One region of the Paenibacillus sp. P5_B5 genome, then DNA from elsewhere that is predicted to be linked to it. Evidence: a T-box and tRNA genes for the amino acid it is inferred to sense, from the RefSeq annotation. Region 1 holds a T-box; the other holds one or more tRNA genes.
What was found. A T-box is a leader RNA that pairs with one kind of tRNA and senses whether it is charged. The one in region 1 lies ahead of metG (methionine--tRNA ligase), so its partner is inferred to be a tRNA-Met.

Region 1 (7,901 bases):
TAGCCCTTGTTGAACTTCATCTAGGATATGCTTCAAAATACATTCTGCTTCGTGGTCCCCGTTACTTGGTCGCATATATTGTGGAGTATTCATGCTTTGTTTGGTTGCTTGCAATGTCTTGGGACGCCGTTTCAAATTGTGACGAATGACTTCGTTGCCAAGCCCTACGATACTCGTTGTGGAACGGTAGTTAATATCGAGAGTGATCGTTCTAGCTTGCGGATAAACTTTATCAAAATCTAATATAAACTCACTACGAGCGCCATTAAATGAATAGATTGTTTGGTCGTCATCACCGACTACCATCAAATTACTGTGTGGTTTGACGATCATTTGGATCAGTTCATATTGGAGGTAGTTCGTATCTTGGAATTCATCGTTCATTACATATTCAAATCGATTCTGTACCGATTGAAGTAAGGATGGATCCTGTTTGAGCAATCGGTATGCAAGTAGTAGTACATCATCAAAGTCGATCTTGCTGTTGGCAGTCTTCCACTGCTCATAAGCAGTAAATATTTGTTTAAGCTCCTTGTCTTCGCTTGTTCGCTCGGGTAAGTCTTCAACAGCTATTAAATTCATCTTATACGATGACAGTAGAGTAAGTAGATTCTCAGGTTGGTACGAGTCTTGTAAACCCATATTTCGCATAATGAGCTTGAGTATAAGATGTTGTTTAAGTGTTTCGCCCAAAATCTCTTGATCTATACCTTGTCTTCGGATGAACTGCAAGAAAAGCGAATGAAAGGTTCGAGCTTGAATTTTAGGTGCAATTCGCTCCTCGATACCAGGCAGTCTAGCAATTCGCTCTCTCATCTCGCTAGCAGCTTTGCTGGAGAAAGTGACAAGTAATATCTGATTAGGATCTACATTTCGAACAGATATAAGATAGCCTGTCCTACATACTAAGACTGAAGTTTTACCTGATCCTGCACCAGCTAATGTTAGTAAAGGACCTTTGTGATGCCTAACAGCTTGTATTTGAGGTTCATTTAGTTCAATGCCGTACCTCTCTAATTGACGGAAATAAGCTGCATCCTTGTCACTCGTTGTAACGAGTTCTTTACTCGTTTTCGTCGTAGAAACGACTGCGTGCGGGATCGGCTTTCCTGATGTTCCTATAGGTGTTTGATTAAATGTCTGTGTCATATTGGCTGATTTATTCATCTGCACATTATAACATGATTACTTATGGGGGAATCAAGGGAGGATACATTCACTGATACGGCGAAATGAAGTGAGAGAAGAGGAGGCATGCACTTAATTACCAACTCTTCTAGGATTTACTGGTTCATGTTTAGCATTCAAGAAGAGGCTTATTGATTTACTTGCACACAAGACTGCAAAGGCTGTGAATAGGAGCGACCATATAATAGCTGGAATAAAGGTTGCTTGACTTAAATTAGCTGCATCACCTGCTTGGGATGGCGATGTAATAGATTTGAATATGAGATACATTGGGCTAATAACCGATTCAACTAAGCAGATAAAAGCAATTAGTAAGTAATAAAAATCCCGTACCCACTTCCAAGGTAACAGATAGGCTCCCACATTCAGAGCAATAAACCCGATGCACCAAGCAACTCCGAACGTATTTCGAACGAAGAAAATAACGCAGAGGACTGTTACAATCGTTAATAGAATAAGGCCTGTTTGCTGCATATTGCGGTTATAGAGGTAGAAAAGAATAACTGTGAATATTGCCGAAATCATATAACCAGCTAATGAAATCGGGATGTACTGCCATGACTCTGCTACATATGAATAGGTGACTCCACTATGATTCGAGAATAGGTGGATGAATTGAACTTTACCTGAGAGTAATAAGGTTATTAATGCATGACCGAATTCGTGAATTAAGGTATCTACATTGCGAAAAAAAGATGAGAACGGTATCAAATGAGTTAGTATAGTCGTACCAAGCAGAATTGCAATTGTTTTCCACCATTTGTTCATATTCATTCTCCTTTTGGTTTTCTGATGATAATATACCATAATAAAATTTGGTAATCGAACACTACCCCTTAAATGTATTGGTCGTCTAGTCCGATACTGATTCGGATTAGACGACCATTGTAGTTAATATCGAATTTACTAGACTTGTATCCTGTCATTTTACATTTGTTTAATCTTTTGTCCGGAAGAAATAGTAGGCTGGATTTCGATATAAGGGCTTTTCTTAGGTGCCGAACCAAAGATTACCCATGCATGCTTCATATATTTCATAGCTAGTCCAACAATTCCCCATGAAACTAGAAGTGTTACGATAAACCCGCCAGCTACATATAGACTATAGCTAATCGGACTATTGCTTGAAGGAAGCTTGAAATAATAGAAAATAATACCGGCATGAATGATATAGACCCCAAAAGAGACAATACCTAGATGGATAAGTAAATTTGTCAAACGTACATGTAGCTTACGGTATAGGAAGCTTGATACTTGAAGTAGTACAAGCGGTACAGTCATTGTCTGTATGAACCATACAAGCTCATAGGATAAAGCATTATATTCTATTCCATTCGATCTAGTTGAATACCATAAATATACGTCTGCTAAACTTGCTACAATCCAGATCATCCAAATCAAAGCTAGAACAATTCCTTTACGGCTAAGTAACGTTTTTTTGGTTAGAATGATCCATTCTTTGATGGTGTTATAGTAAATACCAAAGTACGCTCCCAGGAAATAATAAGCAATATAACTAATGGCTAATTGCCCCTTGTCTGCATAGTGCAAACTGAATTGATTATAGAGGATAAACCCTAATTGCAATACGATTCCGATCCAGATGAGATGCTTTGTAATCTGGGGCTTACGCTGGAAAATCCAAAGTAATAGCGGGAATATAATATAGAATTGCATACTAATAAATACAAAATATAAGTGATAGAAAGCTTTACCCATGAAGAGTAAGCTTAGAAAGTTAGTAAATGAAGCGTACTGAGCGAATTGTGTCCAAGATTCCCCATAGGAATAATACATCTGAATCATATAATAAACAGTTGAGCAAATAGCATACGGAATAACGATATATAGTAGTCTTCTTTTATAGAAATTACTCATTAGCTTGCGACTAATAGGTCGATCATAATAGCTATAGAATAATACAAAAGCACTTAAGAAAATAAATGTAGAAGTCCCAAACTTATTAAAAATATTCGCAAAGTTGGCGACAGAAAACATCAATGAGGATTTATCTCCAAGATCACCGACTGGATTGGAAGAGACATGTACTAGAATAACCGCTATAATCGCTAATGCACGGACAATATAAATGTAATTGATCTGCTCCTTCTGTTGTATAGATTGTTGACCCAAAACAATATCACTCTCCTCATACTTTTTTAGTTCAGTCTAAACGAACTAGCTTAAAGTAACCTTAAATCTTAAAATAAGCAGGGCTATTTTTGATAATTGCAAAAAGGACAGTATAACACGTTGAAAATAATTTCTCTGTTAGACAATTCAAGTAATTAGTTATTGCTTTATTTATGACAGTGAGTATAATAGGATATTAATGGAATATACGATAGCGTTGAAGAGAAAGAGTAGTTAGATCGATTCTTACACAGAGAGCCCCTGTTCGCTGAAAGGGGGTTAAGAGAAATCTGATGAACATGGTCTCTGAGCTGCACATTGAAACCTCATAAGGGAGTAGGTTGTGCCGGGAACTTGCACCCGTTAACGTGCTAGGGTATAAACACCGATAGGTGTCGTACCTGATAAGGTCTGTGCTGTAAGGCATTGATGAAGTTTGGGTGGTAACACGTGAGATAGACTCTCGTCCCTTTATTGGGATGGGAGTTTTTTTGCGTTATTTAGCCAAAGAAACGGAGGATAAACAAATGACTATTTTCATTGGTGGTGCATGGCCTTATGCTAATGGTTCTTTACATTTAGGTCATGTTTCTAGCTTGCTCCCTGGTGACATTATAGCTAGGCATTATCGACAACAAGGTGAACAGGTATTGTATGTATCCGGAAGTGATTGTCATGGGACGCCAATTGCCATTCGAGCGAATCAAGAAGGCGTATCTCCAGGGGAAATCGCAGAAAAGTATCATCGTGAGTTTGAGGATTGTTTTCAAAAGTTAGGCTTCACTTATGATTTGTACACGCGAACTGATGATTCGTTCCATCATCAAGTCGTGCAAGAATTGTTTCTTACATTGCTGGATAAAGGGCATATTTACATGAAATCTGTAGAACAGGTTTTCTGTACCACTTGTGTTCAGTTTCTACCTGATCGTTATGTTGAAGGTACTTGTCCACATTGTGGTCAGGTTGCTCGCGGTGACCAATGCGATTACTGTTCAAGCTTGTTAGATCCAGTGAATCTCATTGAGGCTAAGTGTAAGCTGTGTGGGTCGAGTCCAGAGTTAAGGTATTCGGATCATTATTATTTAGCCTTATCTCAATTCCAACAGCAATTAGAGCAATATGTTCAGAATAGTGCATCACTCTGGAGGGAGAATGCAGTACACCTTTCCGAACGTTATCTTCAGGAAGGATTACATGATCGAGCTGCAACGAGGGATTTACCTTGGGGCGTTGATGTTCCGCTTGAGGATTGTTCAGGCAAGAAGATTTATGTATGGATAGAAGCGATAAGTGGGTATTTGTCAGCGAGTAAACAATGGGCTGAAATCAATAAGAAAGAGTGGGAACCGTTCTGGTCCGAAGATAGCAAAGCCTACTATGTACATGGTAAGGATAATATTCCGTTCCATTCGTTAATTTTGCCAGCCTTACTGCTAGGTGCGGGGAACTTGCATTTACCAGATTATATTGTGTCTAACGAATATTTAACGCTTGAAGGAAAGAAAATTTCCACAAGTCGTAACTGGGCAGTCTGGCTTCCTTATATACTTGAACATTATCATCCTGATTCGATTCGCTACTTTCTAACGATCAATGCGCCAGAGAAGAGAGATGCTGATTTTTCTTGGCGAGAATTTATCCATAGTCATAATGGGGAATTACTAGGGGCCTTCGGTAATTTTGTTAATCGGAATCTCGCGTTTATTCATAAATCCTTTGATGATATAGTTCCTGAGGGCAGTATGGATCAGGAAATAAAGGTTGCACTGGTTAATTTGTATGGAACTACAGGTACATTAATTGAACAAGGGAAATTGAAGGAAGCAATAGAAAGCATTTTTTCCTTCATCCGTAGTGGAAACAAATATGTGGATGATCGTAAACCTTGGGCACAGTTAAAAACTGATCGTAATGGATGTGCTAATACGCTGCATACATGTGTGCAAATTATTGCTAACTTAGCAAACTTACTCGAACCGTTCCTTCCTTTTAGTTGTGATAAGATTCGCGAATTTTTATCTTTACCAGAGCCGGCATGGACTTATGTTGAGGTTTCAAGTTACCTACAACTGAAGCCAATTGAACCTTTATATGAACGAATTGATCCACTTCGAATTCAAGAAGAGTACAGTAAACTCGGTTTATCTAAATTAAAAATAGATAAATAGAAGGAATTATGAAGATTATGACGAATTAGAGTGTAAAATATCAGATGATGGAGAGAGTGCATGGTTTACGACGGGATAGTAATCTCAATTATAGTTGGTTTAATTCGTGGCGGTAGTTTTAGGAGTTTTGCTGATCTTCGTCTAAAGAATGGTTGGATTTTTCCAGTACTCCTTCTTGTTCAGATATTCATCTTCAGTTTTCAATCGAGGCTTCCTTGGGTCGAATCCATTAGTGAATATGTCTTTTTAGGTGTTTATGTGATTGGATTGTATTTTCTGTGGGTAAATCGACATCATGCAGGCTTCATTACAATTATGATTGGCGTATTATTGAATTTTATTGTTATGGCTGTTAATGGCGGGAGAATGCCTGTATCACTTGAGGCTGCTACCATACTTGACCCATACTTTGCGCAGATCATTCAAGAAGGCGTATATGCTAAGCATCAGTTGTTAACAGATACAACATGGTTTGGATTTCTAGGCGATATCATACCGATCACCAAGCCCTACCCACGGGATCAGGTCATTAGTATTGGCGATGTTATAATGAACGTAGGCATATTTATTTTTATTCTAAATTTAATGATGTCTTGGAAAAAAGAACAATTAGTCGTATCTAAATTAACTGAGGAGACTGAATAATAGAATACTCTGAGGAGGAGGTGAGAAAATTGGTATTTAACAGCACAAAGGTTAAACGTGTTTTGTTTAATTTAGCAATTGTAGCTTCTGTGGTTATCTCGTTAACTTCAGGATACAGATTTGGCTAATAATTGCATCTATATGTAGAGAAAGAAGTGAGTTTTTGCACTTCTTTCTTTTTATCTCTCTAAGAAAGGTAGAATTCTGATGAGCCGTGTTAACAAGATGAAGTCATATTTCGTTTCACCAACTACTCTCTACTTAACGGGAGTATCCTTAGCAGGTATTCTTATCTTTATCTTGAATACTAGAGTCCCATCGACAAGCCCTTCAGAGTGGGTACTTATCTATTCACTAACTGGTTCTGTATTACTATTGAATCAAGTTTTATTCCGATTGCCTCCTCAAGGAAATTCACAATCTATGGATTCGTCAATCTACTTGGCTTGTATGTTCATGTTTGGCTTGGAGTTATCGCTAAATGTCCTATTTATTAGTGCAATTATATACTCGATTTACACTCGATCTATTGTTTGGTGGAAGCATCTTGTGAATTTTTCCTCCTATAGCATAATGATCGCATGTGCTTATTTTGTGTTTGTACAGACTGGCGGTAAGGTCGGACCTATTAATGCTGATACTATTTACTCCTATATTTTAGCGATGACTACCTATTTTATTATTAATGTATTGTTTTTTGGGATGTTTTATTTGCTAACAATTAAAGGTGGTTTGTTCCAATTATTTAAGGGGATAGTGAAGGAAACAATTGCAGCCTATATAAGTACATTATTATTTTCCTTGATGCTAGTCATCATGTTCGAAGAGCATCTTTACTTTGGATTGTTCTTATTCTTGTTCGTTGCGGTATTATTATCGATTTCATTTAAACAATTATTTCAGTTATACCAGAATGCTTCTGATAAAGCGACACGAGATCAGCGAACAGGTTTGTATAATCATGGGTACTTTGAAGAGCTGCTCGAGAAAGAATTGAATAAAGCGAAGTCAACCCGTCAACCATTATGTCTGGTAATTTTGGATCTGGATAGCTTTAAGAAATATAATGATACCTTTGGACATTTAAAAGGGGATAAGCTGCTTGAGTTTTTTGGGGGATTACTCAAACAAGAGTGTGAACCACACGATTATATAGTAGCCAGACACGGAGGAGATGAATTTACGATTTTAATGCCAGGTAAACTGGAGAAAGAAGCATTTTCGATTATTAATTCCATGAGAAAAAGAATAAATGATTCTTATTTTGATGGAGTTGAAATTTTACCACATGGATGCCTGACGTTCTCAGCAGGAATTGTTGAATATACCGATGGTATTTATGATAAGTCACAGCTGCTTGATAAAGCCGATCATGCGATGTATCATGCGAAGGCCCAAGGTAAAAATCTGGTACATATTTATAATGAACAGTCTCTTCTGCAGAAAACAATCGATATTGAACAAGATATTCAAGAGATCGAACAGCAGCTTAAGATCTTCTTGTCCAAAGATATTTATACGTTCCAACATAGTAAACGAGTGTTTAGTTATGCAATCGATGTGTGTGATTATATTGATTTAACTGATACGGAGAAGAAGGTATTAATTCTAGGTGCACTATTCCATGATATTGGTAAGCTAGAGGTACCTAAGCATACTTTACAGAAAAAAGAAAAGCTTACAGCTGAAGAATGGGATATTGTGAAGAAGCATGTAGAATGGGGCAAAGATATTGTATCTGCAAACGGTAAATACAATGAGCTC
Region 2 (7,901 bases), on a different contig from region 1:
CCAAGGCTCTCCATCCTCACTGTATACATTTCCTTCATCACATGTAATATACTCAGTTCCTCTTACACCGCAATTGGGACACTTAGGTTTTGCATCTGCCATCATATCACCTCCATCAACATCAAAATTCGACATCAGGAAGTTTTTTCCTCTATAAAGAAGCTAATAATCACATCAATTGCCCTCCATCTATATAAATAAAAAGAGCCGCACTAGGCGACTCGGTATACGTATTTAATTCTTCATACGATTACTTTCACGGTATTTTAGAATTTGCCTACACTCTCCCATTAGTAACTTTTTTCCATTCGTTTCGTATATAGCACTATAGGAGGCGATTAAATGAATGGTAATGCAATATTACTTATTATTATCGCTATGATTGTGAGTGGATTTGCTATCATATACCCTAATTCATGGGTGTTTAGAAATTTTGGTGAGAAACCAAGTGATACCCGTATAGCAATAACGCGATTTGGTGCAGTAGTCGTTTTAATAGCAAGCATAATTTCCTTGGTGGTTGGTCTATTGCCTTAACTTGTTTTTTAGGGAAGACGGAGTGTTAAGTTCCTTCTCCGAATGATTTTACGGCTCTTATCTATTCGGTCGATACGATGCCCTTCGGCCAATTGCTTTACGCTATATCTTCTTACTGCGAAGCTACTAACTACACTTTACAAGTGAAATTCCTCTTACTTTTATTGTCAAACAAAAAAAATAGCACAAATGTTCGTATAAAGGTATAATCGTGGTATAATAGCGGTATATTAATGTCAAAGGAGTCTTACCTTATGAGTCAAAGAGTTTCCTACTATGATGTTGCACCTGATGGTATGAAAATTATGATGGATATGGAGAAGTACACCAAAAAGTCTACAATTAATCGAACTACAAGAGAACTTATCAAAATTAGAGTTTCTCAAATTAACGGGTGTGCCTTCTGCATAGATATGCATACATCCGATGCTCGTAAAATGGGTGAAACCGAACAACGAATTTATTGTTTAAATGCTTGGAATGAATGTACTTTTTATACACCAGATGAGAAGGTTGCTCTTGAACTAGCTGAGCATATTACTCTAATCCCTACCAAAAGAGTTCCTGAAGAACTATATAAGAGAGTACGTGAACAATATGATGAGAAACAATATGTTGACCTTGTTCTAATCATCAATCAAATCAACAGTTGGAATAGAATTTCTATTGCAATGGGTAACATAGCAACTGAAAAATAATTGCCCTCAACGAACATCTTTTGGTGTTCGTTTTTCCTTTTTTTACTTTGCATTATGTTCTACTGTGTTTTTGATCTTGCTTCGTGACGACCGAATTACCCAAGCCGTATAAAGGTTTAAGGGTTATATCCACCAATTGTTCCCAAGTTACGGTATCAGAGCATACCCCTTAACGGCTAAAATTAACGGATAGGGACTAGTGACGGCTTTAATTTTTCCCCCTCCCTATGGTTAACCACTATATTTTCGAAACTTTCAAAAAATTAAATCGTATTACTATCTAACAAATAAAGTAAGGTGGTAAATTCATGTCATTTATACCTTTTTTTGGTTTGCTATTTGTTCTTATAGTTTTCATGCTGCATATCGCTTCATGCGTTTTCGTATACCGTGATTGCATTAAGAAACGTAGAAGCCCTGAGTTTGCACTCTTGGCTGTTTTAGCGGTATTATTCTTTCCTGTCATGGGCTTGGTTGTTTATCTTATAATCCGCAACTATTCAAATTCCAGATACTAAGTTTACCATCTCGGCATTTCCCCCCTATGTCTGATTACAAAAGTCTCTCCGCTTATTTGGATTACTGTAGGCTTGTCCTTCTTCAACTTAAGAATTATGACTACTGGACGGTACTTGTCGCCTTTGACTTTAGTGTCCTAATTTCAAAAAAATTCCTATGATACAGAAAAGACAATCATGGAAGTAAGAAATATATAACGTTTTATGAAGGTTTTAAATCAGCTGGGTACAACTCGGAGTTTGCAAGAAATATTAATGGGATATTACGGAGATTTTAAAGCTCGCTCATATATTAATCTATCATTCTAACATCTACTACTCTAGCAAAAAAAGAAAAGAACCCTTGATAGATAAGGGTTCTTCTCGGTATGGGCCCTGAGGGACTCGAACCCCCGACCAATCGGTTATGAGCCGACCGCTCTAACCAACTGAGCTAAGGGCCCAAAACAGTTTGTCACCGTATATAAACGGACAAAACTACAATGGATAAATGATGAATTGGTTGCGGGGGCAGGATTTGAACCTGCGGCCTTCGGGTTATGAGCCCGACGAGCTACCGGGCTGCTCCACCCCGCGTTATTTCGTCTCGCAATATTAGCGACGCAGATAAATATACCAAGATGCTTAAGCATTGTCAAGGGATAATGTAATTATAAACTAAAACGAACGCCAAATCGCCCTTTTCTGGATTTATATACCTGAACTTCATGTGGGCAATCATACCCGTAAATCCACCAGTCCTCCTCCATTCTTTTGGCTAAACAGCCTGCTTGAAATTTACTGTCATAAAGTTTTGCCCAATAAATCCAGTCCACTTGTCTTCACTCCATATTTACTATACTTTGGTATCTATAGATTAACCTAAATTAAACAATCTTATCGAAAATTGGTACATGCAATTCATTTTTTTCTTTATGTTGAAATTGTCGTTATGATAAATTTTCGTTATAATAAGACAATAGTCTGAGGCACTAGAACGAATGGTTTTTTACTTTGCTTAATGAAGTCCTTTAGGGATATAATAATGGATGATTTTTGATTTTATTAAAGGAGGTCATAACATGGATAACAAACTACTTACATACTTATCAGAACATCGCAATCAACATATTGAAGAGCTTAAAGCATACATAAGAATTCCTAGCGTAAGTGCACTTACCAAACATAAAGAAGATATGTATGCATGTGCTGAGTGGATGGCAAATGCCTTACAGAACGCTGGACTCGAGCAAGTTGAGATTATGCAAACTCCCGGTCATCCGATTGTTTATGGAGAATGGCTACACGCTGAGGGCAAACCTACAATCCTTGTATATGGACACTATGATGTACAGCCAGCAGAACCGCTTGAATTATGGCATTCGGAACCATTTGAGCCCGAAATTCGTGGCGATAAGCTGTTTGCACGTGGTGCTACTGACGACAAAGGACAGTTATTCATTCATGTCAAAGCAATCGAAGCATGGTTGCAAACCTACGGAACTCTACCTGTAAATATCAAGTTCTGTATTGAAGGCGAAGAAGAAATTACTTCTCCGAATTTGGCACCTTTCATTGAGAAACATCAAGATAAATTAAGCTCAGATATCGTGCTTATTTCTGATGGACCCATTATTGCTGACGGTCAGCCTTCTATCGAATATGGACTACGCGGTATGGCGGGATGCGAGATTAAGGTTCAAGCATCTAACACGGACCTCCATTCCGGATTGTTTGGTGGCGGTGTACCTAATGCGATTCATGCATTAACAGATATCCTGAGCTCCTTCCATAAGGACAACGGTGCTGTTGCGATCGATGGCTTCTATGACGGTATCGAACCGTTTACAGAGGAAGAACGTGCCGCTTCAAGAGCACTGCCGATCGATGAGGATCAAATTCGTGAAGGCCTGGGTCTGTCTGCTCTCTATGGAGAAGAAGGTTTTTCTTATTACGAGCGCACTACCTCTAGACCAACAGTAGAAATCACATCAGTTACAGGTGGTTTCCAGGGAGAAGGCATTAAACCAATCATTCCAAGTAAAGCTTCTGCCAAAATCGCTTGTCGTATCGTACCACCACAAGTTCCTAGTGATATCCTAGATAAGCTTGAGAATCATGTTCACAAGGTATGTCCAGTCGGTGTTACAGTGACAGTTGATAAATTATTGCGCGGTAATGCATACATAACGCCAATCAATCACCCTGCTATTCAGGCTGCTTCTGACGCATATGAATATACGTATGGTAAACCAGCGCTTTATACGCGCGGTGGAGGCTCTATTCCAATTGTAGAGGTATTCTCTCGTGTCCTTGGTGCAGCTGTTGTCTTAATGGGCTTTGGACTGCCAGACGAGAACCTACATGCGCCTAACGAGCACTTTGATTTAAGGAACTTTGATAAAGGGATTGTAACCGTATGTAAATACTGGGGAAATATTGCTGAATTGAAGCCTGAATAAAGGAGGAGACTTAGCCTTGCAACCTTACATGGATATTATTACGATTATCGTTCTGACCGTCCTAATTGTTGGCGTACCGGTTTTAATTGGTAAACTTCAATCAGCCTCCACTCAAAAAATCGCTCTAGTCATTGCATTTATCGTGGTGCTGACATTCCTAGGCTATCAATTGCTTGGAGCAAGCAAAATGTTCTATCCATTCGTCGTTGCATTCGCAATTGAATGGAGCTGGCGCTACTGGCGCGAGAAGAAGAACAGCTAGTTTCTATAATTAAACATAAACGACTCCTTCAATCGTGAGGGAGTCGTTTATGTTTATTCTTATTTAGTCTGAAGGGCTACTTCAGGCAACGTAACGTCTAGTACCTGATTATAATCATAATATTGAATGCTTGTTTCAACCTCAATTTGTTTGAACGGAACTACGCTTGTGTTTGGCATCCCATTTCGTATAGATTGTACCCAATCAACCCTCGTTAATAAATTCGATTCAACGTCAATATAAATAATACCATTAATGGCGAGTGACAAATTATTCGTTGCTGACGAATTAAGTAACTCATCAATTTGATTGTTATCTCCAATTGTAGAAGTTAAGAACCCTGAAATATTAGAAATAGTGGGTAATGATCCAAACACTTGAATCTTATGGATCTTCTTTCCTTTGATCACTTCGGTCCCTAGGCTGCGATAAAAGTAATATTGATCATTAATAATCTGCTTCGGTTTTGAAGCTTCCATTTGAATACTCATCAACTGTTCAAAATTAAAAGGCATTACATCGATCCCTTTTATCCAGTTGGACTTTGCTTCTTTCATATTCGAATTATTCATTTTAATATAATTGCCGCTAGGTACAATGTATTGTTCCATCTCAATCCCTTTGACTGTTTCCTTACTTGGATAGCTGATGACTGATTTCAAGTGAAATCCTTTATCCTTATGAAATTCAGTTAGAGTTGTGGATTCAATACCTGTTATTGGTGTAGTTGAGGAATTAGAAGTGAGCTGATAATTCTGAATTTGTTTCGTATTCGTTTTATAGGAAGTAATCACTTTCATATGTTGATTGCGAGCGTCCTTAAGATTCTGAATTAATGACCGATCATTTTCTAATACGGTTCTTATCACCTTAGTTGCCTGATCTGGATCCACTTTGCCATTACTACTAAATGTCACTTGAAACTCAGTTTTCATTTTTTGAACAGCTACTTCATCTGCGATTCCTAAGAACCTGGCTAGCACATAATCAGCGTCAACCGCGTTAATTGCTTCTTGCAAACGGATAGTCCCGTCGGGATAGCCGTATATAATTTTACGTTCGGTTAATGCCCTTACCGAGTCTCCATAGACAGATTGCTCTTCAACATCCACTGGCAATTTAGCCACCGGATATTCAGGCTTCAGCTTCAAGTAGTCCGTAATTGCCTTAAAAAATTCACCACGCGTCATAGCATCTGTCTGAGCTTGTACACTACTTGCCTGTAGAGTTCCGAGAACAATTACGAATACAATAACAGAAAGACAGGATACAATTTTCTTCACATATTCCCCTCCTACAAGTTTTACAAAAAAATGATCCTTATTAGAAATTTAATTTATTTTAGCATAAACAGAATACTTTGCCTATTCGAATCAATTTCATAACTGATCTAAATTGATTCATTCATAAGAAAATACAAAAAAGCCAGAACAATCGTTCTGGCTCATTGATTACTTTATTTATTATACGCCAAATTCAGCTGGATTAGCTCTCCAAGATTGCAGCAGTGCAAGGTCTGACGCTTGAATTTTGCCAAGCTCTACTGCTTCTTCAAGCAATACACTATAGTTAGTAAGTGATTGGAGAGGAATACCGGCATCCGTGAAGGATTGAATAGCCTTCTCTAGTTGGTAGGTGAATATAGCCACTACAGCCAATGCTTGTCCACCAGCTTCATTAACAGCAAGCGCTGCTTTCAATGAAGAACCACCCGTCGATATCAAGTCTTCAATTACTACAACCTTCTGACCAACACGTAAAACACCTTCAATTTGATTCTCTTTACCATGCCCTTTAGCTTTATCACGGATATAGATCATCGGTAAGCCTAGCTTCTCTGCTACCCATGCAGCATGTGGAATGCCTGCTGTTGCAGTACCTGCAATCACTTCTGCTTCTGGATAATTCTCTTGAATAAGCGTTGCAAAGCCAGAAGCAATTAAATCACGAATTTCTGGAAAAGACATCGTTAAACGATTGTCACAATAGATAGGTGATTTAATGCCAGAAGTCCATGTGAAAGGCTGGTGTGGACGAAGCGCTACAGCTTCAATCTTCAGTAGGGATGCTGCAATTTGCTTAGCAAGTTCATTAAGTTCTGTTGTCATAAAAACAGTCACTCTCCTCGAAATATTGGATTCAATTATGCGCTCAGAATCGATGTGATAATCGACTCAAGAGCAGTTCTTGGTTGTTCTGCTGCTGTAATAGGTCTTCCAATCACGACGAAGTCTGTACCTTCAGAGAACGCTTGTCGTGGCGTCATGATCCGTGTTTGATCGCCTACGTCTGACCCAGCAGGTCTAATACCTGGTGTCACAGTTATGAAGTTACTACCGCATGCAGCTTTAATCGAGTTTACCTCAAGTGGAGAGGCAACGACACCATCAAGTCCTGCTTCCTTGGTAAGCTTCGCGTAGCGAATTACCGAGTCTTCCACAGAGCCAGTGATACCAATCTCTTCATTAAGCACTAGTTGGCTAGTTGATGTAAGCTGTGTAACTCCTATGACGATTGGTTTATGGGAGCTTGCGCTAAGGCCAGTTAAAGCTTTATCCACGCCTTCAAGCGCATATTCCATCATCATTTTGCCTCCGCCTGCGTGTACATTAAACATATCAACACCAAGCTTCGTAACACTTTCGGCGCCACCTTTAACAGTGTTTGGAATATCATGCATTTTGACATCGAGAAATACTTTGTAGCCTCGATCTTTCAGCTTAGCTACGAAGCTAGGTCCTGCTGCGTAGAACAATTGCATACCTACTTTCATATAACACGGTATGCCACTTAATTGCTCAATTAAACGTTCAGCTGCATCGCTATTCGGGTAATCAAGTGCAACCATAATACGTCCGGCAACTTCATCAACAGTCATGTTCATCTTCGACATCGTTATTTGCCTCCTCATATTCACAATACAAGCGGGCTGCATGGCTATTCGCGACATCTTGCTGATATCGTCAAGCCATACTCACCCGCTTTAATTACCCTGTTACATTTTAAGATTGTTTTAGATGTATTGGCATTGCTTTAGAAGTGAAGTTAATCGCTTCTAACATGTGCCATAAAGCTCTGAATGTATCTAAGGAAGTCAGACATACAACACCATTCTCTGCTGCTTCACGACGAATACGGAATCCGTCTCGTTGTGGAGTTTTACCTTTAGTTAATGTGTTGACAACGATATGTCCTTCGCCACTGCGAATCATATCAAGGATATTCGGTGATCCTTCACTAAGCTTATTGACTGTGTTAACGATTAAGCCAGCTTCTTCGAATGCTTTAGCTGTACCGCCAGTTGCAATAATCTTGTAGCCAAGACTTGAGAAGCCACGGAAGATCTCAATTGCTTCTTCTTTATCTTTATCGGCAATAGTTGCAATAATGTTACCAGTTGGCGGTATTTTCATACCTGCACCAACCAAACCTTTATAAAGGGCTT

Region 2: it encodes a tRNA-Met, which carries the amino acid that the T-box ahead of metG (methionine--tRNA ligase) is inferred to sense. The anticodon was not compared.

The regions. Positions count from the first base shown of each region.
Region 1 covers NZ_JBFULK010000016.1:21,018-28,918, reverse strand. The annotation lists gene AC1DOK_RS19290 (UvrD-helicase domain-containing protein) at 1-1,149, opposite strand, end outside; gene AC1DOK_RS19285 (M50 family metallopeptidase) at 1,261-1,956, opposite strand; gene AC1DOK_RS19280 (acyltransferase) at 2,116-3,321, opposite strand; T-box leader at 3,530-3,795, shown strand; gene metG (methionine--tRNA ligase) at 3,801-5,492, shown strand; gene AC1DOK_RS19270 (DUF5317 domain-containing protein) at 5,553-6,137, shown strand; gene AC1DOK_RS19265 (bifunctional diguanylate cyclase/phosphohydrolase) at 6,345-7,901, shown strand, end outside.
Region 2 covers NZ_JBFULK010000013.1:120,365-128,265, forward strand. The annotation lists gene AC1DOK_RS17370 (transcriptional regulator) at 1-102, opposite strand, end outside; gene AC1DOK_RS17375 (DUF6199 family natural product biosynthesis protein) at 343-537, shown strand; gene AC1DOK_RS17380 (carboxymuconolactone decarboxylase family protein) at 792-1,235, shown strand; gene AC1DOK_RS17385 (PLD nuclease N-terminal domain-containing protein) at 1,592-1,753, shown strand; tRNA gene AC1DOK_RS17390 (tRNA-Ile) at 2,123-2,196, opposite strand; tRNA gene AC1DOK_RS17395 (tRNA-Met) at 2,253-2,329, opposite strand; gene AC1DOK_RS17400 (hypothetical protein) at 2,404-2,568, opposite strand; gene AC1DOK_RS17405 (dipeptidase) at 2,815-4,194, shown strand; gene AC1DOK_RS17410 (hypothetical protein) at 4,211-4,456, shown strand; gene AC1DOK_RS17415 (S-layer homology domain-containing protein) at 4,516-5,739, opposite strand; gene pyrE (orotate phosphoribosyltransferase) at 5,920-6,564, opposite strand; gene pyrF (orotidine-5'-phosphate decarboxylase) at 6,600-7,340, opposite strand; gene carB (carbamoyl-phosphate synthase large subunit) at 7,459-7,901, opposite strand, start outside.